One region of the Micromonospora sp. NPDC005087 genome, then DNA from elsewhere that is predicted to be linked to it. Evidence: riboswitches for the same ligand, from Rfam matches in the RefSeq annotation. Region 1 holds a riboswitch; each other region holds the start of a gene.
The links. A riboswitch is a leader RNA that binds a small molecule or an ion and turns the genes downstream of it on or off. The one in region 1 is predicted to bind cobalamin.

Region 1 (7,833 bases):
GACGAGCGGCCCGTGCGCGCCGGGCACGACCCGGACGCTGGCCCGGTAGTGGGTGGCGAGCAGGTGTTCGGTCAGCACCTCGTGCGGGCTCCCGACGGCCACCACCCGCCCGTCGGCGATCAGCACCATCCGGTCGGCGTACTCGCCGGCCAGGGAGAGGTCGTGCATGGTGGCGAGCACGGTCAGGCCGTGCTCGCGGCGCAAATGGTCGACCAGCTCCAGCACCTCCTGCTGGTGGCCGATGTCCAGCGCGCTGGTCGGCTCGTCGAGCAGCAGCAGCGTCGCGCCCTGGGCCAGCGCCCGGGCGAGGAAGACCCGCTGCCGTTCACCACCGGAGAGGGTGGCCAGCTCCCGGCGTTGGAAGCCGGTGAGGTCCAACCGGTCGAGCACGTCGTGCACGGCGGCCACGTCCGCGGCGGACTCCCGGCCCAGTGGCGGGATGTAGGGGGTACGCCCGAGCAGCACGTAGTCCAGCACCGACATCCCGGGCGGCACCACCGGGGACTGGGCCACCGTGGCCACCACCCGGGCCCGGTCGCGGCGGCGCAGCGCGGCGCTCGGCGTACCGAACAGGGAGATCGCCCCCGGCGCGGGCAGCAACCCGCCGACGGCGCGCAGCAAGGTCGACTTGCCGGCGCCGTTCGGGCCGATCACGGTGACCCACTCGCCGGCGGCGACGGTGAGGTCGACGCCGGTGAGGATCGGTGTGCCGCCCAGGCTGACGTGCAGCCCCCGCACCTCGACCGCCGGCGCGCGGGCCGCGTCGTCCGGGCCGGCGGCGGGTTCGGGGATCACGTGAGCACCCGGCGGGCGGTACGCAGCACGAGCACGAAGAACGGGCCGCCGAGCAGGGCGGTGACCACCCCGATCGGAATCTCGGCCGGAGCGGCGGCGGTGCGGGCCACCACGTCCGTCAGCGCCAGGAACGCGGCGCCGAACAGCAACGACAGCGGCAGGATCACGCGGTAGCTCGCCCCGGCGAGCAACCGGACGGTGTGCGGCACGATGATGCCGACGAAGCCGATCAGGCCGGTCGCGGAGACCGCCGCGGCGGTGCCCAGCGAGGCGGCCGCGATCAGCAGGTAGCGGGAACGCTGCGGGTGCAGACCGAGGCTCCTCGCCTCGTCGTCGCCGACCGCGAGGACGTCCAGCTCGCGGCGGTGCAGCAGCACCACCACGGTGGTCAGCACGGCGTACGGCAACACCAGCAGCACATCGTGCCAGCCGGCGGTGGCCAGCCGGCCGAGCAGCCAGGAGTAGACCGGCTGGATGCTGTCGGAGTGCCGTTGCAGCAGGTACGTCTGCCCGGCGGAGAGGAACGCGGAGACCGCCACCCCGGCCAGGATCAGCATCGCCGGTGACCGGCTCCGCCCACCGGCGCCGCCGAGAAGGTAGGTCATCGTCACGGCGAGCAGCGAGCCGGCGAACGCGGCCAGCGGGATGGTCAGCGGCAGGCCGGTGATCGCGCCCTGCCGGCCGACGCCGCCGAGGGCGATCACCGCGGTGACCGCGAGCCCCGAGCCGGCTGCCACGCCGAGCAGGTACGGGTCGGCCAGCGGGTTGCGGAACACCCCCTGGTAGCAGCCGCCGGCCAGGGCGAGCAGGCCGCCGACGAGCAGGCCCAGCACCACCCGGGGAAGCCGCAGCTCGGTGACGATGGCGATCTCCCGCTCGGTCAGCCCGCTCTCCAGGTGCACCCCGGGTATCAGGTTGAGCAGCTCGGCGGCGACGCTGCCCGGCGGCAGGCTGATCGGGCCGAGCGACACCCCGGCGACCAGCGCGAGGAGCACCGCGACCACGCCGGCGGCCAGCCAGCGCTTGCGCAGCCCGGCGGGCCGCGACGCGGGTGGCGTCGCGGCCGGCCGGGTGGGTGGCGCCGGGGTGGCCACCAGCGGCTCCCCGGTCACCGAGCCTTCTTCCGTTCGTGACCGCGAGGCTCGCAACCCCGGTTCACTCCTCGCGCTCACCGACGGACGACGGTCACGCGGGCACCTTGGCGACCGCGTCGATGATGACCCGGAGCAGGTCCACGACCCGCGGGCCCCAGCGCGAGGCGATGTCGTCATCCAGCGCGACCACCTGGTTGTTCTTCACCGCGCTCAGCCCGGCCCAGCCGCTGCGCGCCCGGACCGAGTCGGCGTTCTGCTGGCAGCACTTGGAGTCGGCCAGGAAGACGAAGTCCGGGTTGGCCTTGACGATGAACTCCTGGGACAGCTGCGGGTAACCGCCGCTCTTGCCGTCCGCGTCGGCCGGATCCGCGATGTTGGCCAGACCGACCTGGCTGTAGAGCGAGCCCATGAAGGTCTTGCTGGTCACGCTGTACAGCTCCGGGCCCAGCTCGTGGTAGTAGGTGAGCTTCTCGGCGCGCTGCGGCAGGTCCTTGACCAGCTTGGCGATGTCGTCCTTCATCCGGCCGGCGACGTCGGTCGCCTGGTCGGCGTGGCCGGTCAGCGTGCCCAGCTCGGCGATCTGCCGGTACGAGTCGTCCAGGGTGACCGCCGCGGGGGTGAGGTAGACCGGGATCTTCAGCTTGCCGAGCTGGTCGACGATCTTGTTGGTGTCGTTCGCGAGCACCACCAGGTCGGGGCCCTTACCGGCGATCGCCTCGGCGTTGGGCTGGAAGCCGGACAGGTCGCTCTTGGGCGCGTCGGCCGGATAGTTGGACTGGTCGTCGACCGCGCTCACCTGCGGGCCGGCGCCGATGGCGAAGAGCATCTCGGTGGCGGTGGGCGAGAGCGAGAGGATCTTCTCGGGGCGCTTGTCGAGCGTGAGCGAGCCGACCGTCACCGGGTAGCTGGCGGCCGCGGAGCTGCCGCTCGCGGTCGGCTCGTCGGCGGTCTTCTCCGCGCACGCGCCCAGGGCGAGTGCGGCGACCGCGAGGGTCGCGGCGAAGAGCCGGGGGGTACGTCTGAACATGGGACCTCCTGTCGGTCGAGGAGTGTGGTGCTTCGCCGACAGGGACTTTCGTACGCCCGCCCACGAGGCGCCCTTCCTCGAGAGCGCGTGTCGCGACCGATCCGCAGGCGACCTGGCTCGTCCCCGCCGTCAGGACGGGGCATCACAGTTGCGGGACAGCGCCGGTTTCGCACCGGCTTCGCTGCGGAGTGGTCGCTAAGACGGTAGCGCACCGCCTGGACGTGCCGGATCGATCAAGGGCCAATCGCCGCGTGTCGATCACCTTGGCCCCGGGAAGGTGGGGCGAGATGACCGACCGACGGCGATATGTCGCGCATCGCGGGGGTCAGAAACGGGTGGTGGGGCCCCGCAGGGGCGGAACGGGGCCCCATCCGATCAGGAGGCGCTGATGGTGACGTTGTCCACAGCCGCCTCCACGAGGCTGGCGCCGGAGGCGTCCGCCACCTCGATGAGGATGCGCACCGACTGGCCGGCGTACGGGGTGAGGTTGAGGTTCGCCACCGCCCAGCTGCCGTTGCGGTTGCTCGCCGCGCCGGCCTGGGTGAGCAGCGCCGTGGTGCCACCGTTGTGCACCACGCTCACCCGCAGGTAGTCCGCCGACGAGGCGTTCGAGCCGTGCGCCAGGTACCAGGCCAGCGAGAGGGTCAGCGTGCCGGTCGACGGCAGCGTCACCGCCGGGGACCGGGCGCTGGTCACCCCGCCGTCGACGTCGTGGTCACCCGCCGCCGAACCGGCGAGCCGACCGGTGACCAGGTCGTTGGCGCCGGCGTACGGGGTGAGCTGCTTGGCCCCGGAGGAGGTGGTCGCCTGGGCGGCACCCCGTTCCCAGGCCCCGAGGGTCGCGGTGTCGGTGCCGGACGGGTTGATGGTCCAGCCGGTCGCGGTCTCGAAGGTGTCCGACCAGACCGTGGTGCCGCCACCACCGCCGCAGTACTGCGCCTGCTTGCCGATCGCCCGGTACGGGCAGTCGGCGTACTCGCTGAGCATCAGCACCGCCTCCCGGTTGCGGGAGGTCTGTGCGGGGATCACCTCGTCGGGCGGGTAGAAACCACCGCCGCCGGACGATCCTGGATACATCTCGAAGGTGTACGCCCAGATGCCGTGGGTGGCCCACATCCAGTCGATGCTGTCCCCGTCGGTGATGTAGAGGTCGCTGGACTGCTCCGGGGTGTAGTTGTTGGTGGCCGCCATCTGCTGGCCGATGGTGGCGAAGGTGTTGTACTGGTCGGCGCTCATCCCCGGCCCGGTGTTCGCGGTCGTGTAGCCGTACGGCCAGAGCACCAGCTGCGAGTAGGTGTGGAAGTCGATGTTGGCCTTGATCTGCTGCGTTCCGCCGACGACCCGGCTGTTGACGAAGTTGCGCAGTGCCTGCGTCTCGGGCGCGGAGAACGCCGACGGTCCACGGTAGGTCTCGGACGAGGTGGAGCCGGACGAGCCGCCGCAGCAACCCCAGTTGTAGGACCAGTTGCGGTTCAGGTCGGTGCCGACGTTGGAGGAGCCGCTGTTGGGCTGCCGGTTCTTGCGCCAGGACCGGTACGACCCGGTGGCGATGTCGTACTCGCTACCGTCCGGGTTGACCGTCGGCACGATCCAGATCTCCCGGCCGTTGACGATGTTGGTGATCCGGGAGTCGGAGCCGTAGCTGTCGGTGAAGAGGTTGAGCAGGTAGATCGCCATCTCGACGGTCAGGTGCTCGCGGGCGTGCTGCTGGGCGTTGAAGAGGAGTTCCGGCTCGCTCTCGTCGGTGCCCACGTTGTCGGAGATCTTCACGGCCATCAGGTCGCGGCCCTCGTACGACGAACCAATGCTGATCTTGCGGGCGATCGCCGGATGGTCGGCGACGACCTGGTTCACGACGGCGGTCAGTTCCGCGTAGTCGTGGTAGTTGGAGTCGGCGGGCGGGAAGGCCAGTGTGCCCATCTCTCCGGCGCCGCGCTCGGCGTTCGGCGGCGGGGCGAGCGGTTCGAGTCGGAAGCCGAGCTTGCCGATCTCGGCGGCCTCACCCGCGGTGGCCGAGACGTGCAGCACGCCGTGTTCGGAGTAGTCGATGGCGGCCCCGGTGCGGGCCACCGCATTGCGGTCGGCGACGGTCCGGGGGCCGAGCACCCGGTAGCCGGCGGCGGCCGGCTCGGCGGTCCGGTCCGGCGCCGGCCGCGCGAAGACCGGCCCGGTGGCGACGGTGACGATTCCCAGCCCGGTGACGACGGCGAGCACCAGGACGCGGCGGAGAGGGATGGGCGTGCGGAGGGCCATGGACTACCTCCTCGAAGGGCGGGAGAACCCGCTCGGTGGAGGACACTTCACCACCTGTCACATGGTCATATCAATATCCGTCGCTGCCTCTTGCATCCCAGGCGGATCATCGCGGCGGCAATGATTTTCCATCCGTCGACATCTGGCGAAACTTCCTTCCGGCGGCGACACTGACCAGCAACGATGTCCCTCTCGACACCGCGGAGCCCCCATGGCCAGATCCCGTTTACGCACGGCCGCCCTCGCCGGCGTCACCGCGCTCGCCCTGCTCACCACCGTCGCACCCGCGGCAGCCGCCGCACCACTCACCGGCGGCCGACCGCCCGCAACCGCCCACGACGAGCAGATCACCTTCCAGGACTGGTCCGGGCCCGCCGACTGGCACCGGGGCAGCCGGGCCGGCACCCGCGTGGTGCCCGGCGCCCGATCGGGCGTCACGCTGGCCCGCCCGGCCGGCACCACCGAGTACGCCGACCCGCACACCGGCGTCACCCGCAGCTGGGAGTACGGCACCTGGACCTCCCCGGTGACCCGGGTCGGCTTCGACGCCACCGAGCTGATCGCGTCCTGGAACGCCGAGACCCCCGCCGGCACCTGGATCCAGGTGGAGATGCAGGGCAGCTACACCAGCGGTGACCAGACCCCGTGGTACGTCATGGGCCGCTGGGCGTCCGGCGACAGTGACATCAGGAGGACCAGCGTCAACCGGCAGGGCGACCCCTGGTCGACGATCTGGACCGACACCTTCAGCATCGACGACGCCGCCGTCGGGGTGCTGCTGCGGTCGTACCAGCTGCGACTGACCCTCTACCGGGCGCCCGGGCAGACCGCCGCGCCGGTGGTCCGGATGCTCGGCACGATGAGCTCGACCGTGCCGGACCGCTTCACCGTCACGCCGAGCGCCGGGCACATCGCCTGGGGCCGCGAGCTGCCGGTGCCGCGCTACTCGCAGAACGTGCACTCCGGGCACTACCCCGAGTACGACGGCGGTGGTGAGGCGTGGTGCTCCCCCACCTCGACCGAGATGGTGGTCGAGTACTGGGGACGCCGGCCGTCCGCGGCCGACACCTCCTGGGTGGACCCGACCTACCCCGACCCGACGGTCAACCACGCCGCCCGGATGACCTACGACTACACGTACGACGGCGCGGGCAACTGGCCGTTCAACACCGCGTACGCGGCCAGCTTCCCCGGCCTGGAGGGGCGGGTGACCCGACTGCACTCACTGGACGAGCTGGAGCGTTTCATCGCCGCAGGCATTCCGGTGGTGACCAGTCAGTCCTTCCTCGCCAGCGAGCTGGACGGGGCGAACTACGGCACCTCCGGGCACCTGTTCGTGGTGGTCGGCTTCACCGCCGACGGCGACGTGATCGTCAACGACCCGGCCTCGTCCAGCAACGACGTGGTGCGCAACGTCTACAAGCGTGCCCAGTTCGAGCAGATCTGGCTGCGGACCAAGCGGGTCAACGCCACCGGCGGCGTCTCCGGCGGCTCGGGCGGCGTCGCATACCTCATCAAGCCGACGAGCAAGCCCTGGCCGAAGGTCTCGGGCTCCACCAACTGGTAGAGCGTGGTTGATCATGAAGTTATTGCCCGGCCGATCGGCGTGTCGGAGCAATAACTTCATGATCAACGCGGGGGCTGGTCGGTGGGGGGTTGGTCGGTGGAGGGGGGCTGGTCGTCGCCGGCCAGGGCCGAGCGGAGGCGTTCCTTCTCCGCTCGGCGGCGCTCGGTCGCGCCGGCCATCTCCTCGGCCATCTCCTCCCGCCAGCCGCGCAGCAGGAAGAAGGAGAGCGCGGCCGAGAAGGCCAGCGCCAGGATCAGCTTCAGGAACACGCTCATGTCGATCAGCCAGAGGCCCGCCAGCACGGCGACGAACAGCCCGATCCGACCCAGCGTGTACTTGACCGCCGCGCTCACCCGCACCACTCCGTTCTCCGTCACCCGCCGGTGCCGGCGGAAGGTCGATCCGCCCGGCGGGCGGTCGGGGTCAGCCGGTCCGGCGGGCCAGCCAGCGGACGCCCGGGAACCAGACCGCCGCGTACGCCACGGTGAACGCCGCCGCCGCCAACGTTCCGGACAGCAGCGGCGGCAACCCGGCGCCCAGACCGGCGATCAGCAGCCCCGCGAACACCCCGACGGCGGCGGCGACCAGTGCCGCCACCACCCGGGCCGCGCCGAACTCCCAGGCCCGGAAATCGTCCCAGAACAGCCACGCCGGCAGGATCACCGCCAGCCAACCGTTGGTGTGCCCGAAGTCGCCGGCGCCCATCGAGGCGAACGCCCAGTCGAACAGCACGAGCGCCAGCGCACCGATGACCAGGCCGGCCAGGCACACCCCGAGCAGATCGCCGAGGGTACGGACGCGTCCCTCGGCGTCCCGTCGGGGGAAGCCGCCCTGCCGCTCCGGTCCTCGTTGCTCAGTCATCGACTGCGAGGGTACGTGGCGGTTCAGGCCCACACCTGCTGCGGCTCGGCGCGCCGCTCGGCCAGCGACGGGGCCTTGTCGTACTCCCGGACCACGTTGTAGCGGGTGTCCCGCTCGACCGGCTGGAAGCCGGCGTCCCAGATCAGGTGCAGCAGGTCGTCGCGGTGCATGGTGTTCGGGGTGCCGTACGAGTCGGCGTCGTGGGTGATCTTGTATTCGACCACCGAGCCGTCCAG
Region 2 (7,833 bases), on a different contig from region 1:
CGGGGAGGGCAGCTTCGTCGACCTGCTCTCGTTCCTGGAGCAGAACGCGCCGGACCCGGTGACCCGTCGCGTCTGCTGGCTGGCGATGCAGGACGAGCGACGGCACGTGGTGTTCGGCATGGCACACCTCGAGCACCAGGCGACCGTGGACCCCCTGCTGCGGGACCGGCTCCGCGCGGCCATCCACCGCCGCCACGACGCGCTCGTCGACACCGCGGGGCTCAACGCGGACGTGTTCGACGCGTTGGTGGTCCTCGCGGCCGGTGGCTGGCACCCCGACGACGTGTCCGCCGGCTTCGAGCGGGTGCAGAAGCTGCAGCACGTGATGGATCAGGGCCGGCAGCGCCGGCTGGTACGGCTGGGTTTCCGGCCCGACGAGGCGGCGGCGCTCTCCGCCCTGCACACCCGCAACTTCATGTAGCGGGACAGCCACCGCCGAGGCGTCCGCCCGGCCGACCTGGGCCACCCGCAGTACGGTTGAGCGGCCATGAACAGGGATTTCAGCTCGATCCGCGCGGAACTGCTCCACCTACGAGACCAGAGCCGGGCCCAGGCCGAAGCGTTGGACAGCGATCTGCGGAGCCTCTTCGAGGCCTCCCGGTCGTCCAACGCCGACGATGAGCACGACCCCGAGGGCAGCACCATCGCGTTCGAACGGGCCCAGCTCACCGCCGTCCTGGACGCGACGCGCCGACGCCTCTCCGAACTCGACGTCGCGCTGCGGCGGGTCGAGGCCGGCACCTACGGCGTGTGTGAACGATGCTCCCGCCCGATTCCCGCCGAACGACTCGCCGCCCGCCCCTCAGCGAGCAGGTGTGTCGGCTGCGCCAGCCGGACCTGACGCACCGCCGGGGGGCGACGACGGCGGAACCGGCCCCCGTCGCCCCCGGCGGTGTTCTAGAAGTCGTCGTCGAACGCGACGGTGCCGCTGACCCCGACCTGGTACGCCGACACCCGCCGCTCGAAGAAGTTGGACAGCTCCTGCACGTCCTGCAGCTCCATGAAGGCGAACGGGTTGGCCGACCCGTAGTGCGGCGCGATCCCGAGCTGGGCCAGACGCCGGTCGGCGACGTGCTGGAGGTACTCCCGCATGTCGGCCAGCGTCAGGCCGGGCACCCCGTGGCCGAGCAGGTCCTCGGCGAACTGGACCTCGCACTCGACGGCCTCGGTGAGCATCTGGCGGACCTGCCCGGCGAGGTCGTCGTCGAACAGGTCGGGTTCCTCGCCGCGCACGGTGTCGACGACGTCGAACGCGAAGGCCATGTGCATGGACTCGTCGCGGAACACCCAGTTGGTGCCGGAGGCGAGACCGTGGAGCAGGCCGCGAGAGCGCAGGAAATAGACGTACGCGAACGCGCCGTAGAAGAACAGTCCTTCGATGCAGGCGGCGAAGCAGATCAGGTTGAGCAGGAACCTCCGCCGGTCCTCGCGCGAGCGCAGCTCGCGGAGTTCGCTCAGCGAGTCGATCCAGCGGAAGCAGAAGTCGGCCTTACGGCGGATCGAGGGGATGTTCTCGATGGCGGCGAAGGCGGCGAACCGCTCGCTCTCGTCGGGCACGTACGTGTCGAGCAGGTTCAGATAGAACTGGACGTGCACCGCCTCCTCGAACAGCTGCCGGGACAGGTAGAGGCGACCCTCCGGGCTGTTGACATGCTGGTAGAGGTTGAGCACGAGGTTGTTGGCGACGATGGTGTCGCCGGTGGCGAAAAACGCGACCAGCCGGCTGACCAGGTGCCGCTCCGCGGGGGAGAGCTTGTCGAGGTCGGCGAGGTCGGCGTGCAGGTCGACCTCCTCGACCGTCCAGGTGTTGCGGATGGCGTCGCGGAACCGGTCGAAGAAGTGCGGGTAGCGCATCGGGCGGAGGGTGAGGTCCATCCCGGGGTCGAGCAGCATGTGCGTGGTCCTCGTGTCGGTGGCGGTGGTGTCGGCGGCGGTCACTGGCAGGCCTCGCACGACTCAGGGTTCTCCAGGGAGCAGGCCAGCGCCTCCGGGTCGGTCGCCACGGGTGCGCCGAGGGCGACGGTGGCGGGTGCGACGGTGGCCTGCTGGATCCGGGTGGCCGGGCGGGACCGCAGGTAGTAGGTCGTCTTCAACCCGGCCTTCCAGGCGTACAGGTACATCGAGGAGAGCTTGCCGATGGTCGGCGAGGCCAGGAACAGGTTCAGCGACTGCGACTGGTCGATGAACGGCGCGCGAGCGGCGGCCAGGTCAATCAGCGCCCGCTGCGGCAGCTCCCACGCGGTGCGGAACAACTCCCGCACGGCGGCGGGTAGCTCCGCGATGTCCTGCACCGACCCCTCGGCGCGCTTGATCGCCGACCGGACCGGCTCGGTCCACAGGCCACGGGCCTTCAGCTCGCGTACCAGAGCGGTGTTGACCTGAAGGAACTCCCCCGACAGGGTTTCGCGCTTGAACAGGTTGGACACCTGCGGCTCGACGCACTCGTAACAACCGGCGATCGAGGCGATGGTCGCGGTCGGGGCGACCGCCACCAGCAGCGAGTTGCGCAGCCCGTACGCCTCGACCCGCTCCCGCAGCGCGGCCCAGCGCGCGGTCTGCGTCCCCTGAACGCCCCACAGGTCGGGCTGCAACTGCCCCCGCGCTGCCCGCGTCTGCCCGTACGCCGGGTGCGCGCCGAAGCGCCGCGCCAGATCGGCGGAGGTCTCCAGGGCGGTCAGGTACAACTCCTCGCTGACCCGGGTGGACAACTCCCGCGCGGCTGGCGAGTCGAACGGCAACCGCAGCGCGAAGAACACGTCCTGCAGGCCCATCAGCCCGAGCCCGACCGGCCGCCAGCGGGGGTTGCTCGCCGCCGCCTGCGCGGTCGGGTAGTAGTTGATGTCGATGACCCGGTCGAGGAACGTGACCGCGGTCCGGACCGTGGCGCGCAGCCGCTGCCAGTCGATGACGCCATCGGTGACGTGAGCGGCCAGGTTCACCGAGCCGAGGTTGCACACCGCGGTCTCGGCGTCGCTGGACACCTCGACGATCTCGGTGCAGAGGTTGGACAGGTGCACCACGTTGCCCGGTTCGGCGGTCTGGTTGCACAGCCGGTTGGCGGCGTCCTTGAAGGTCATCCACCCGTTGCCGGTCTGCGCCAGGGTGCGCATCATCTTCCTGTATAGCTCTCGCGCCGGGACCTGCCGCACGTAGCGGCCCTGCGCCTCGGCCTCCCGGTACGCGACGTCGAACCGCTCACCCCACAGGTCGGGCAGTTCCGGCACCTCGTTCGGGTCGAACAGCGACCACACCTCGTCGGCCTCGACCCGGCGCATGAACTCGTCCGGGATCCAGTTGGCCAGGTTGAGGTTGTGGGTGCGCCGGGCGTCCTCGCCGGTGTTGTCCCGCAGTTGCAGGAACTCCTCGATGTCCGGGTGCCACGGCTCCAGGTAGACACACGCGGCGCCCTTGCGCCGCCCGCCCTGGTTGACCGCGGCGACGCTCGCGTCCAGCGTGCGCAGCCACGGCACGATCCCGTTGGACTGCCCGTTCGTGCCGCGGATCAGCGCGCCCCGGGACCGGACCCGGGAGTACGCGATGCCGATGCCGCCGGCGAACTTGGACAGGTTGGCGACCTGCGCGTACCGCTGATAGATCGAGTCCAAATCGTCGCGCGGGGAGTCGACCAGGTAGCAGGAGGACATCTGGGTGTGCCGGGTGCCGGAGTTGAACAGCGTCGGCGAACTGGGCAGGTAGGCGAGGCTGGACATCAGCCGGTAGAAGTCGACCGCCTCGTCCGGCGTACGGGACAGCCCGCAGGCCACCCGCAGCAGCCAGTACTGCGGCGTCTCCAGCACCAGCCGGCTGGTCGGGTGGCGAAGCAGGTACCGGTCGTACACCGTGCGCAGGCCGAAGTACTCGAACCGCAGGTCGCCGTCCGGGTCGACGGCGTCGTCGAGCGTCCGGCCGTGCGCGGCGACGAAGGCGGCGGTCTCGTCTCCGATCAGTCCCTCGGCATGGCCCATCCGGATCGCCGTGCTGAACGAGGTGACGCCCTGCCGGCGCACCTCCTTGTCGACGTAGCCGGCCAGCAGCCGGGCAGCCAGCCGCGAGTACTGCGGCTCCTCGCCGATCATCTCGGCCGCGGTCTGGATGGACAGCCGGTCCAGCTCCGCGGTCGTCGCGCCGTCGTAGAGGCCGCTGATCGTCCGGGTCGCCACCCGCAGCGGGTCGACGTCGGTCAGGTCGTCGGTCCACCGCTCGACCGCGCGGACGATCTTGTTGACGTCCACCGGTTCGCTGGCGCCGTCGCGCTTGCGGACGTGCATCTGCGTCCGCCGCCGGCCCGGCAGGTCGGTGTCGCCGCCGGTCGGGACCACCTGGGTGACTGTCACCACTCACTCCTCGCGAGTTCGAGACCTGATGGCCCTCGGACGCGAGGAGACAGACACCGGCGGACGCCACGCCGGGCGTGGGTCAGGGGGCGTCGGCCGTCCCACGCGGCGTCGGGCCGCCGCCCACCCGGGTGCGGGTGCACGGCGCGCTGGCAGGTCTTCGGACTCGTGGGCACGACCGGGCTCGCCGGTCTCCTACTGGCCGTCGCTTCCCAGGCCGCTTGGCGGCCCAGTGCTGATGACGGCGGTCGTTCCCACTCACCGCTGCGGGGCAGTCCCGGAATTCCACCGGGTTCCCTCTTGCCTCGACCACTGCAGACGAGCGGCCGAACCAGCTGCGTCGACACCATATATAGGGACGACGCCGTTGTCACACCCCACATCTCGGGTATGGGCGTGTCGGCGGTCGAGTCAGTGACGACGGTCACCGGCCCGGACGCCCCCGCCGGGCGGGGTCATGGTCGACGCTAGCTGCGCGCGGGGCGGGCCGTGATCCGGCCCGCCCCGCGCGTTACCGCTACCGCCGACTCAGTTCGTGACGGTGAAGGGCAGCGCGACCCGCGTCACCGACTCGGCCCCCGCCAGCGTGATCACGGTCGAGCCGGCCTTCGCCGCCCCGGGGACGCTGACCGTCGCACCGGCGATGACACCGTCACCATTCGCGCGCACGGTGCTGACCGCGAGGCCGTCACCGAAGCTGACCGTGACCGCCTCGTTCGGAGCGAACCCGGCGCCGTCGACCGTGATCGACGTACCGTGCGGTCCCGCGGTGGTCGTCAGCGCCGCCTGCGGATCGTAGGTCGGCTTCTCCTGCTGACCGGTCACCTGGACGGTGGCCGTCGCCGGCGTCCGGGAGGACGCGCCGGTGGCGGTGACGGAGTACCGGCCGGGCTCGGCGTCACCGGACGTCGCGACGGAGGCGCGTACCGCTCCCGCCGCGGACGCCGCGACCTTGACGGTCCGCGCCGGACTGGTGCCGAGAGTCACGGTCACCTGCTCACCGGCCGCGAACCCGCTGCCGTCGACGGTGACCGCGTCACCGGTGGTCACGGTGGCCGACGCCGACACCGCGATCGCCGGCTGGAGTCCGCCCCGCGCCACGGTCACCGTGAAGGTCGCGGTGCTGCTCGACGACGTGTCCCATGCGGTGACGTGCACCGTGTAGGGGCCCTCCTGCGCATAGGTGTGCCGTCCGCTCAACGCGCCGTCCGGGCCGACCGTGACGTCGTCCGGAACCGTGCCGTCGCCCCACTGCACCCGGGCGTGGAAGCCCGTCGTGCCGGGAACGCCGCCGCTCACCGAGCCGAGCGTGGCCGCGAGGACCTGCCCGGCGTTGGCCGTCTGGTCGCTCGGGGCGGTGGTCACCAGCGCGGCGGCCGGAGTGCCGTCGTTCGCGATGGCGAACACGTGGATCCGGCCCGCCGAGCCGGGGTCGCCGGTCTGCGTCGGCAGGGTCACCGAGACGAGCGTCTTGCCCGCCGGGATCTGGTACGGCGCGGTGGCGAACAGGAACGGCTGCGCGCCGTCCCGGCTCGTGCCGCTCAACCGGTACGCGGCCTTGGCGACGACGATGTTGCCGTACGACGGAGTGCCGTTGGCGTTGCCGCCCAGCGTCCAGTCACTCATCTGGATCGGGATGCTGGCCGTGCTGCCGTCGCTGAACGTCGCCGTGCCGGTGCTGTTCTGGTTGCCCTGCGTGCCGGCGCCGATGAACGAGATGCTCCGGGCGTCGGTCGGCAGGTCGAGAACGACCGTCCTGCCGTTGCCGGTGGTGTTGTCCGGCTGCCCCGCCGGGACCGCCGGCAAGGTGAACTGCAGGTCCGTTCCGGGCACCTGGTGCCGCTGGCCCTGGGTCACGCCGGCCGCAGTCAGGGCGGCCCGCGAGTACGCCCACGACTTGGCGTCGCAGTTCGCCGCGAGGGCGCCCTCGTCACCGATGCAGACGGTGTCGAACGCCGCGGTGAGGCCGGAGCTCGGCGCGTAGGCCACGTCGACGCCGACCGTGACCGAGCCCTGGCCGGTGCCGTCGGTCACCGTGACGCTCGCCTGGTGGTGACCCGGCGTGGCGTACGTGTGCGAGCCGCTGACGCTGTAGACGGCCCGCGAGCTCAACGTCAGGGTGCCCTCGGTGGTCGGTGAGCCGTCACCCCAGTCGATCGTGGCCCGGTAGCCGCTGGCGGTACCCCCGGTGACGGAGGCCAGTGGCACCGAGACGGGTGCGCCGGACGTCGCGTGCACGCTGCCCGCGGCGGTCACCGTGATGTCGCCGCCACCAATCTCGAGGTCGCCTCCGGCGAGCAACTCGATCTCGGCGAGGTTGGCCTGCGCGGCGCCGGCGGTCCTGGTGACGACGAGACGGAACTGGGCGTACCGTCCCGGCCTGTCGATGGTGAACGGACGGGTCTGGTTGCGCCACCGGAACGCCTCGCCCTTGCGGGAGTCGACGGTGCTCCAGGTGATGCCGTCATTGGAGCCCTGCAACCGCCAGTCCGCCGGATCGCCCGCACTGGCACCGGAGGTGAGGGTGTAGTGGCTCGGCTTCTGCCTGGCGCCACGGGAGGCCCAGCTGACCTGCGGCGTCGCGGTGGTGAACGTCAGCTGCGTGGTCGACGAGTCGTCGAACAGCTTCGACGCGTCCTGGCCGTCCGTCGCGGTGGCGGTGCCGAGACCGGGGCCGGTGACGTCCTGCAGCGGCTTGGGCGCCTTGTCGCCCCTGGTCAGCGAGGGCGGCGCGTCGTTCTTGCCGCTGCCCCAGGACGACGGCTTGGGGCCCATCTCGAAGTCGATCGTGCCGCCCTTGGCGAACGCGCTCACGTCGACGGACAGCTCGCGCTGCTTCTTTCCGTTGACCTTGACGCCCTGCACGTAGACGTTCTTGGTGCTGTTGTCCGGCGCGTTGACGACGATGTCGCCGCTCGTGCGGTGGACGGTCATCTTCGTGAACTGCGGCGAGCCGATGGCCCAGTGGGACGATCCGGCCTGCAGCGGGTAGATGCCCAGCGAGCTGAGGATGTACCAGGACGACATCTCGCCGTTGTCCTCGTCGCCCAGGTAGCCCTGGCCGATCTCGCTGCCGACGTAGAGGCGCTGCAGGATCTCCCGTACCGCCGCCTGCGTCTTCGCCGGCGCGCCGGCGAAGTTGTACATGTACGGGATGTGGTGCGACGGCTGGTTGCTCATGCCGAGCTGTCCCATCCGCACCGCGCGCGCCTCGAGCATCTCGTGGATCGTGCCGCCGTACCCGCCGGGTCGGTCGGCGTTCTCCGGGGTGGCGAAGAACTGGTCGAGCTTGTCGCGCAGCGCCTTCTGCCCGCCGTGCAGGTTGGCCAGTCCCTGGCCGTCCTGCTGGGCGGTGAACGCGAAGTTCCACCCGTTGGTCTCGGTGTAGACGCCGCCCCAGTCCAGCGGGTCACCGGCGAGGAAGTTGCCGGACGCGTCCCGGCCCTGGAAGAGCTTCGTCTTCGGGTCGAAGAGGTGGACGTAGTTGCGGGCGCGCTCC
Region 3 (7,833 bases), on a different contig from region 1:
AGGTGAGCACCAGCTCGCCCTGCTCGCCGTCGGGCAGCACCGCGCCGGTGAGCGGGTCGATGATCTCCGGATAGAAGTGGTCCTCCCAGAGGTGCAGCCCGTCCTTGGTCTCGACGCACTCGGTGGCCACACCCGGGCCCATCACCTCGGAGAGCCCGTAGATGTCGACCGCGTGGATGTCCAGCCGGTGCTCCATCTCCCGGCGCATGTCCTCGGTCCACGGTTCCGCGCCGAAGATGCCCACCCGCAGCGAGGTCGCCCGGGGGTCGAGGCCCTGGCGCTGCATCTCGTCCACGATGGCCAGCATGTAGCTGGGCGTGACCATGATGACCTCGGGTTCGAAGTCGCGGATCAGCATGACCTGGCGTTCGGTCATGCCGCCGGAGACCGGGATGACGGTGCAGCCCAGCTCCTCGGCCCCGTAGTGCGCGCCGAGCCCGCCGGTGAACAGCCCGTAGCCGTACGCAACGTGCACGCGGTCGCCCGGACGGCCGCCGGACGCGCGGATCGACCGGGCCATCAGCCGGGCCCAGGTCCGCAGGTCGTCGCGGGTGTAGCCGACCACAGTCGGCCGGCCGGTGGTGCCGGAGGAGGCGTGCAGCCGGGCGACCCGCTCGCGGGGCACGGCGAACATGCCGAACGGGTAGTTGTCCCGCAGCTCCGCCTTGCCCGTGAACGGGAAACGGGCCAGGTCGTCGAGGTCGCGGCAGTCGTCGGGATGCACCCCGGCCGCGTCGAACGCCCGACGGTAGTGCGGCACGTTGTCGTACGCGTGCCGCAACGACCAGCGCAGCCGCTCGCGTTGCAGGGCGCGCAGCTCGTCGATGCCGGCGCGCTCGATCGGCTCCAGCTCCTCGGGACGAGGGGTGCGATCCTGCATCGCCTGCCTCCTTCGTGCGACGGGCCCGGCCGGGCTCCGGGTACCGTACGCCCGGCCTGGTGGGCCGACCATCGCCGCCCCGGAGTGGAGTCAGCGGGCGGTGGGCAAGCGGTGCAGCGCGGCCACCAGCGGGGCCAGCTCCGGGGTGGCCTCCCCTTCGGCCAGTGCGGACGTCAGCACCTCGTCGTGGGTGGGTCTGGCGTGAGCGAGCAGCTCGGAGCCGGCCGGGGTCAGCTCGGTGTAGATGCCGCGCCGGTCGTCGGCGCAGAGGATCCGGGTGAGCAGGCCGCGCTGTTCCAGACGGGTGACCAGGCGGGTGGTCGCGCTGCTGGAGAGCGCGGCGGCGCGGGCGAGTTGGCTCATCCGCATGTGCCAGCCGTCCTGTCGGGAGAGCGCGTCGAGCACCGTGTACTCGACGACGGACAGGTCATGGGTGGCCTGCAACGCCCGCTCCAGGGACGTCTCGATCAGCCCGTGCAGGGCGGCGAGGGTGCGCCAGCCCTGCGCGCGGATCTCGACCGCGTCGTCGGCGATGCCCATGACGGCCTCCTGGGATGTGATCTGACCGGCCCCAGGCTACCACGCTTGCGCCTATATGAAGCGCGTGCAACTATCTCGTTGTTGGCGCGGGTAGTTGCACGCGCCGAATATCTGACCCCTCCCCGATGGGAAGACCATGCCCGTACGCCCCACGTCCATGCCGCCCGGCCTGATCGCGCTGGCCCTCGGCGCCTTCGGCATCGGGCTCACCGAATTCGTCATCATGGGTCTGCTGCCCGAGGTGGCCGCCGACTTCGCGGTCACCGAGCCGGTGGCCGGCTGGCTGATCTCCGGCTACGCCCTCAGCGTGGCCGTCGGCGGGGTGGCCCTCACCGCCGCGGTCACCCGACTGCCCCGCAAACCGGTCCTGCTCGGGCTGATGGTGCTCTTCATCATCGGCAACCTGCTCTCCGCGGTCGCCGGCGACTACGGCGTGATGATGGCCGGCCGGATCGTCGCCGCGCTCTGCCACGGCGCGTTCTTCGGCATCGGCGCCGTGGTGGCCGCCGGACTGGTCGCGCCGGCCCGCCGGGCCGGCGCCATCGCGCTGATGTTCGCCGGGCTGACCATCGCGAACGTGCTCGGCGTCCCCTTCGGCACCCTCCTCGGCCAGCACGTCGGCTGGCGTTCGACGTTCTGGGCGATCACCGGCATCGGGGTGGTCGCGCTGATCGGGCTGGCCCTGCTCATCCCCGGCCGCGGCACCGTCGACGCCCAACGCCCGGCCGGTGGGCTGCGCGGCGAACTGCGGGCCTTCACCCACCCGCAGGTCTGGCTCTCCCTGGTGATCACCGTGCTGGGCTTCGGCGGCATGTTCGGCGCGTTCACCTACATCGCCTACACGCTCACCGAGGTCAGCGGCTTCGCCACCAGCGCGGTGCCATGGCTGCTGGTCCTCTTCGGCGTAGGGCTCTTCGTCGGAAACCTCCTCGGCGGCCGGGCGGCGGACGTGTCGCTGTCGCGCACCCTGATCACCGTCCTGGCCGTACTCACCGTGGTGCTCGTCGGGTTCGCCCTGACCGCGTCGAGCCCGGTGCTGACCGTCGCCTCGCTGGTGCTGATGGGCGCGTTCGGCTTCGCGACCGTCCCGCCGCTGCAGATGCGGATCATGCGGTACGCGCACCAGGCGCCCACCCTCGCGTCGGGCGCGAACATCGCGGCGTTCAACCTCGGCAACGCGCTGGGCGCCTGGGTCGGCGGGGTGACCATCGCCGCCGGGCTCGGCTACACCGCACCGATCTGGGCCGGCGCCGCGCTCACCCTGGCCGGCCTCGGTGTCCTACTCGGGGCGCTCCGGCTGGCCCGCCGCAGCGGGGCGCCGACGGCCGACGCGGACCTGGCACCGACCGCGGCCTGACCCGCGGCGGCAGTCGCGCGAGAGGAGAGCCGGGCCGGGCGGATGACCGACCCGGCTCCCCTGTGATCATCGCTCTGCCATGTTCTCGCAATTGCAAGTTATGTGCAACAAGGTCTGGACAAGTGTCTCGTTCGGTAACTAGCCTGATCCATATGACTCCTTACATCACGGATCCGTCGGCGTGGCAGGAGAGCTGGGACCGCCAGCAGGAGGCGTACCTACCGGACCGGGAGCACCGGTTCGCCGCCATGCTCGACGCCGTCGACGCGGTCCGCGACGGCCGGCCGCCGCGCGTGCTCGACCTGGCCGGCGGCACCGGCACCATCTCGCTGCGGGCGTTGACGCGTTTCCCCACCGCCGAGGTGACCCTGCTGGACCTCGACCCGGCGCTGCTGGCCATCGCCCGCGCCTCGCTGAACGACCGGGCCACCGTCGTCACCGCCGACCTCGGCGCCCCCGAATGGCGATCCGCCCTGCCTCACGACGAGTACGACGCCGTGCTCACCGCCACCGCGTTGCACTGGCTGCCGGCCGAGCGGCTCGGCCGGCTCTACGGCGAGGTCCGCGATCTGCTGCGGCCGGGCGGGATCTTCGTCAACGCCGACCACATGCCCGACGACACCCTGCCGGAGCTGACCAAGCGGCTGCTCGACCGGGCGCGGGACCGGCGGGCCGCCCGGTACGCCGCCGGGTCCGTGCTGTCGTGGTCGGACTGGTGGGACCGGGCCGGCGCCGATCCGGTGCTCGCCCCGCTGGTCGCCGAGCGGCACGCCATCTACCCGACCGGGCACAGCCCCGAGTGGAACCCCCCGGCCTCCTGGCACCTGGCCGCGCTGACCGCGGCCGGCTTCAGCGAGGTCGGCACGGTGTGGCGCGGCGGCACGGACGCCGCGGTCGCCGGGGTGCGCTGACCCACCAGCCCCGCCGGCCGGCGTCTGCCGCGCCGGTCGGCCCGGCGCTCGGTGGGTGGACGATATGCTGACGCCGGAGCAGGAGCGCTCCCGGCGGTGGGGCCCGCCGTCCCGGGGACACCGGGAGAACCGCGACGCCGCTCGCCAACGGTCCCTGCCAGTGACACCGTGCTGGTGGGGAGGCATCATGTCCGGACCGCTCGACCCGCGTACCGACCCCGACGTCGACCTGCGCGTCCCCGTCGACCGTGGCGAGCTGAAGGCTCATCCCGCGGCGGTGCTCGCGGCGATCGCGGCGGGCGGGGTGCTCGGCGCGCTGGCCCGGGCCGGCCTGCAACACGCCCTCCCCCACGCGCGGACCGGTTTCCCGTGGGCGACCTTCGGCATCAACCTGACCGGCTGCCTGCTGATCGGCGTCCTGATGGCGGTGCTCGGGCACGTCGGCGGCGGTCGACCGCTGGTCCGCCCGTTCCTCGGGGTCGGGGTGCTCGGCGGGTTCACCACCTTCTCCACCTACGCCGTGGACGTGCAGCAGGCGGTGGTCGCGGGCGCCCCGGTCAGCGCGCTGGCGTACCTGGCCGCGACGGTGCTCGGCGCCCTGGTCGCGGTGTGGCTGGGTGACGCCGCCGCCGCTCGACTGCTCGACCGGGACCGCGACGACGGGCGGGCCGTCCGGTGACCGTGCTGCTCATCGTGCTCGGGGCGGCCGTCGGCGCGCCGCTGCGCTACCTCACCGACCGGGCCGTGCAGGCCCGGCACCACTCGGCGTTCCCGTGGGGGACGTTGACCGTCAACGTGTTCGGATCGCTGCTGCTCGGCGTACTCGTCGGGCTGCCGGCCGGCCCGGCGGTCAGCGCGCTGCTCGGCACCGGCTTCTGCGGCGCGCTGACCACCTACTCCACCTTCAGCTACGAGACGCTGCGGCTGACCAGGACCGGCAACCGGCTCCTCGCGCTGGCCAACGTGCTGGGCAGTGTGACCGCCGGGCTCGCCGCCGCGACCGTCGGCTACGTCCTCGCCCGGGCCCTGACCGGCTGACCCGTTCCCGGCCAGCGGAGACCGCTGCGGCCGTCCGGGCCGGCGCGGTCGTCGCCCATCGGGCGGGGCAGCGGCCACGACTCGGCGGCGGCGCTCACCACTCGATGCCCTTCTGGCCCTTCTGGCCGGCGTCCATCGGGTGCTTGACCTTGGTCAGCTCGGCCACCAGGTCGGCGGCGGCCACCAGGCGCGGGTCGGCGTCCCGGCCGGTGATGACCACGTGTTGGAAGCCGGGACGGTCGGCCAGGGTGGCCACCACCTCGTCGACGTCCACCCAGCCCCACGTCATCGGGTAGGTGAACTCGTCCAGCACATACAGCCCGTAGCGCTCGGCGGCCAGGTCGCGTTGGATCTGCCGCCAACCCTCCAGGGCGTCCGCGGCGTGATCGGCGTCGCCGCCACGCTGGATCCAGGACCAGCCCTCGCCCATCTTGTGCCACGCCACCGGCGCGCCGTGACCGGTGCGCTCGTGCACCTCGCCGAGGGCCCGGAAGGCGTTCTCCTCCCCCACCCGCCACTTGGCGCTCTTGACGAACTGGAACACCCCGACCGGCAGGCCGGCTGCCCACGCCCGCAGCGCCAGCCCGAAGGCGGCGGTGGACTTTCCCTTCATCTGTCCGGTGTGGACCATCAGCAGCGGCCGGTGACGTCGCTGCCGGGTGGTCAAACCGTCGGCGGGCACCGTGCTCGGCTTTCCCTGCGGCATCAGGCGGTACGACCGGGGCCGGGTGCGGCGGTGGGTGCGGCGGAGCGCCCGCCGAGCGGATCATGACGGTGTCCGTCAATGAAAGAGACGCCGTGCGTCATCGGGTCCTCCTCGGGTGTCCACGCCCTGGGGTACATCCCGACGGCCGAAGTATCCTGGCTTCCGAATCGACGCTCTCCCCCGGCCTTCCAACCGCAGACACGCGGCCGTGACTCACGAGGGGGGATCGCTCCCCGGTGACAGTGGCGGGACCGCGTCGGAATCACACCGACTTCCTTCACTGCCGTCAGGCCGCGAATGCTGCCACACCCGTCCGTCGCCGGTCAACGCCGACCCCGGCCTGGCCAGGCGAATGACTCTCATCGATATCTGGCGGTTGAGGCGTGCTCGGACGCCGCATCGGAACGCCCCGGGTCAATGCGACGCGTCCTTTGCTCTGCTTCAGCCAGCGCAACAGTGACGACGCCTTTTCGTTGCGCCCGGGTAAGCAGAGCAAAGGGTGCGCACACGTCCTCTGGCCTGCCCCGATCGCCCGGTGGGACGGCGGCTCACGGCCACCTCGACGGACGCGGCCACGCTCACCGGGCGTGGCGTTCCGGGTGGGCACGGCTCCAGGTGCGCATCCGTTCCGGGTAGCCGGTGCGGGCCGCCTCGTACAGCGGCACCGCGTGCTTGCGGGCGATGGCGCCCGCCGCACGCGGGGTGCCGGTACGGCGACGGATCCACTCGCCGTCGTGGGCGATCGCCACCACCGTGGTGTCGGTGGCGGTGGTCTCCGGCTCCAGGTAGAACTCCACCCCCCGCCGGCTGGCGATGAACGCCTCGAGCGCGGCGAGGTCGTCCCGGGTCGCCTCCCGGTCCAGCTTCGTGGGGGTCGCCTCGGCGCCCCGGGCCCGCCGACTGAACCAGCCCATGACCGACTCCTCTCCTCGACGCCCATCCAGTGCACCACCGTTTCCTGGCAATACGCTGCACGCCGGGTGAGAGTGGGCTGACCGAGCCGCGGCTGGAACCCGCAGCGCGTGAGCGGTGTCATGAAGGTGACCCAACCGGAGGTACCCCTGGACGACGACGTGCTCGTCACCCGCGCTCGGGCAGGTGACCTGGAGGCGTACGACCTCCTGGTCGCCCGGCACACCGCGTCCGCGTACCGGACGGCGGTGCTACTCGGCGCGGGCTCGGACTCCGAGGACGTCATCCAGGAGGCCTTCGTGAAGGGGTACCGAAAGCTCTCCCGCTACCGGGCGGAGTCGTCGTTCCGCTCGTGGCTGCTGGCGATCGTCGCCAACGAGACCCGCAACCTGCACCGGTCACGCACCCGCCGCGACGGCCTCGTCCTGCGGGCCGCGGCGGCGAACCCGGCTTCGGAGATCGCCGAGGACGACGCGGTCGGCGCGGTCCTCGCCGGGGAGCGCCGCGCCGTGCTGGTGGACGCTCTGCGCCAACTGCCGGTACGCGACCGTGAGGTGATCGTCTGCCGGTTCTTCCTCGATCTCAGCGAGGAGGAGACGGTGGCGACGTTGGGCTGGCCGCGGGGCACGGTGAAGTCGCGGACGTCCCGGGCATTGGCGAAGCTCCGCGGCTTGCTCGACCGCGAGGAGGTCCGGAGTGGATGACCTCGAGAGGGAGCTGCGTGGCCTCTCCACCTGGCTGGAGACACCCGACGCGCCCGACGTGACCACGCGCGTACGCGCTCGGCTCACCGAGCCCCCGTCCCGGCGGCGTCGGTGGCGCGCCTACGCGGCGGCGGCGCTCGTCGCCCTGCTCGTGGCGGTGCTGCCACCGGGACGGGCGGCCCTCGCCGACGCCGTCGCGGGGCTGCTGCGCTTCGCCGGAGTCACCGTTGTCACGTCGCCCGACCCGGTGCTGCCCACCGGCACCCCGTCGCCGTTGCCCGCGCAGCGAACCGCGGCCCTGGATGAGGCGCAACGGGCGGTGCGCTTCCCGATCCGCCTACCGGCGAAGCTCGGTCCGCCCGAGCGGGTGCTGGTCGCCGATCCCGACGACACGGGCGCCTACCGGGTGGCCACGCTGCTCTACCACGGGGGCGCGCTGCGCATCGACGCCTTCGATGGTCGGCTCGACCTGGCGTTCCACAAGCAAACCAGCCGGCCGGGAGCGGAGTGGGTCCAGGTCGACGGCGACTTCGCCGTCTGGGTCGGCGGCCCGCACGTCCTGGCCTACGTGGATCGCACCGGACAGGTCCGGATGGAGACCGCCCGGCTCGCCGCCTCGACCCTGATCTGGCAGGGGGCCGACGCGAGCTACCGGCTGGAGGGCGACCTCACGAGGGCCGAGGCGATCGAGATCGCCGAATCGCTGGACTAGGCGTACTCCCAGGAAAGCTCGGACGGGGAACTTGGCGGGCGCGTCCGGTGTCTTGATGGTGCGAGGACGTTCT

Region 2: linked by a shared signal. The riboswitch ahead of ACFYPS_RS22015 (ribonucleoside-diphosphate reductase subunit alpha) and the one ahead of ACFYPS_RS28915 (ABC transporter substrate-binding protein) in region 1 are both predicted to bind cobalamin.
Region 3: linked by a shared signal. The riboswitch ahead of cobO (cob(I)yrinic acid a,c-diamide adenosyltransferase) and the one ahead of ACFYPS_RS28915 (ABC transporter substrate-binding protein) in region 1 are both predicted to bind cobalamin.

The regions. Positions count from the first base shown of each region.
Region 1 is NZ_JBIALB010000016.1:86,505-94,337, forward strand. It holds gene ACFYPS_RS28905 (ABC transporter ATP-binding protein) at 1-795, opposite strand, end outside; gene ACFYPS_RS28910 (iron ABC transporter permease) at 792-1,889, opposite strand; gene ACFYPS_RS28915 (ABC transporter substrate-binding protein) at 1,981-2,916, opposite strand; cobalamin riboswitch at 3,005-3,150, opposite strand; gene ACFYPS_RS28920 (M14 family zinc carboxypeptidase) at 3,292-5,169, opposite strand; gene ACFYPS_RS28925 (C39 family peptidase) at 5,381-6,736, shown strand; gene ACFYPS_RS28930 (DUF4229 domain-containing protein) at 6,799-7,089, opposite strand; gene ACFYPS_RS28935 (hypothetical protein) at 7,160-7,597, opposite strand; gene mqnE (aminofutalosine synthase MqnE) at 7,621-7,833, opposite strand, start outside.
Region 2 is NZ_JBIALB010000009.1:207,921-215,753, reverse strand. It holds gene ACFYPS_RS22030 (ferritin-like domain-containing protein) at 1-421, shown strand, start outside; gene ACFYPS_RS22025 (TraR/DksA C4-type zinc finger protein) at 488-841, shown strand; gene ACFYPS_RS22020 (ribonucleotide-diphosphate reductase subunit beta) at 898-1,893, opposite strand; gene ACFYPS_RS22015 (ribonucleoside-diphosphate reductase subunit alpha) at 1,935-4,268, opposite strand; cobalamin riboswitch at 4,468-4,685, opposite strand; gene ACFYPS_RS22010 (GH92 family glycosyl hydrolase) at 4,863-7,833, opposite strand, start outside.
Region 3 is NZ_JBIALB010000001.1:494,185-502,017, reverse strand. It holds gene paaK (phenylacetate--CoA ligase PaaK) at 1-880, opposite strand, end outside; gene ACFYPS_RS02315 (MarR family transcriptional regulator) at 971-1,420, opposite strand; gene ACFYPS_RS02310 (MFS transporter) at 1,557-2,777, shown strand; gene ACFYPS_RS02305 (class I SAM-dependent methyltransferase) at 2,930-3,688, shown strand; gene ACFYPS_RS02300 (CrcB family protein) at 3,876-4,367, shown strand; gene crcB (fluoride efflux transporter CrcB) at 4,364-4,726, shown strand; gene cobO (cob(I)yrinic acid a,c-diamide adenosyltransferase) at 4,821-5,432, opposite strand; cobalamin riboswitch at 5,581-5,710, opposite strand; gene ACFYPS_RS02285 (hypothetical protein) at 6,011-6,346, opposite strand; gene ACFYPS_RS02280 (RNA polymerase sigma factor) at 6,473-7,048, shown strand; gene ACFYPS_RS02275 (hypothetical protein) at 7,041-7,760, shown strand.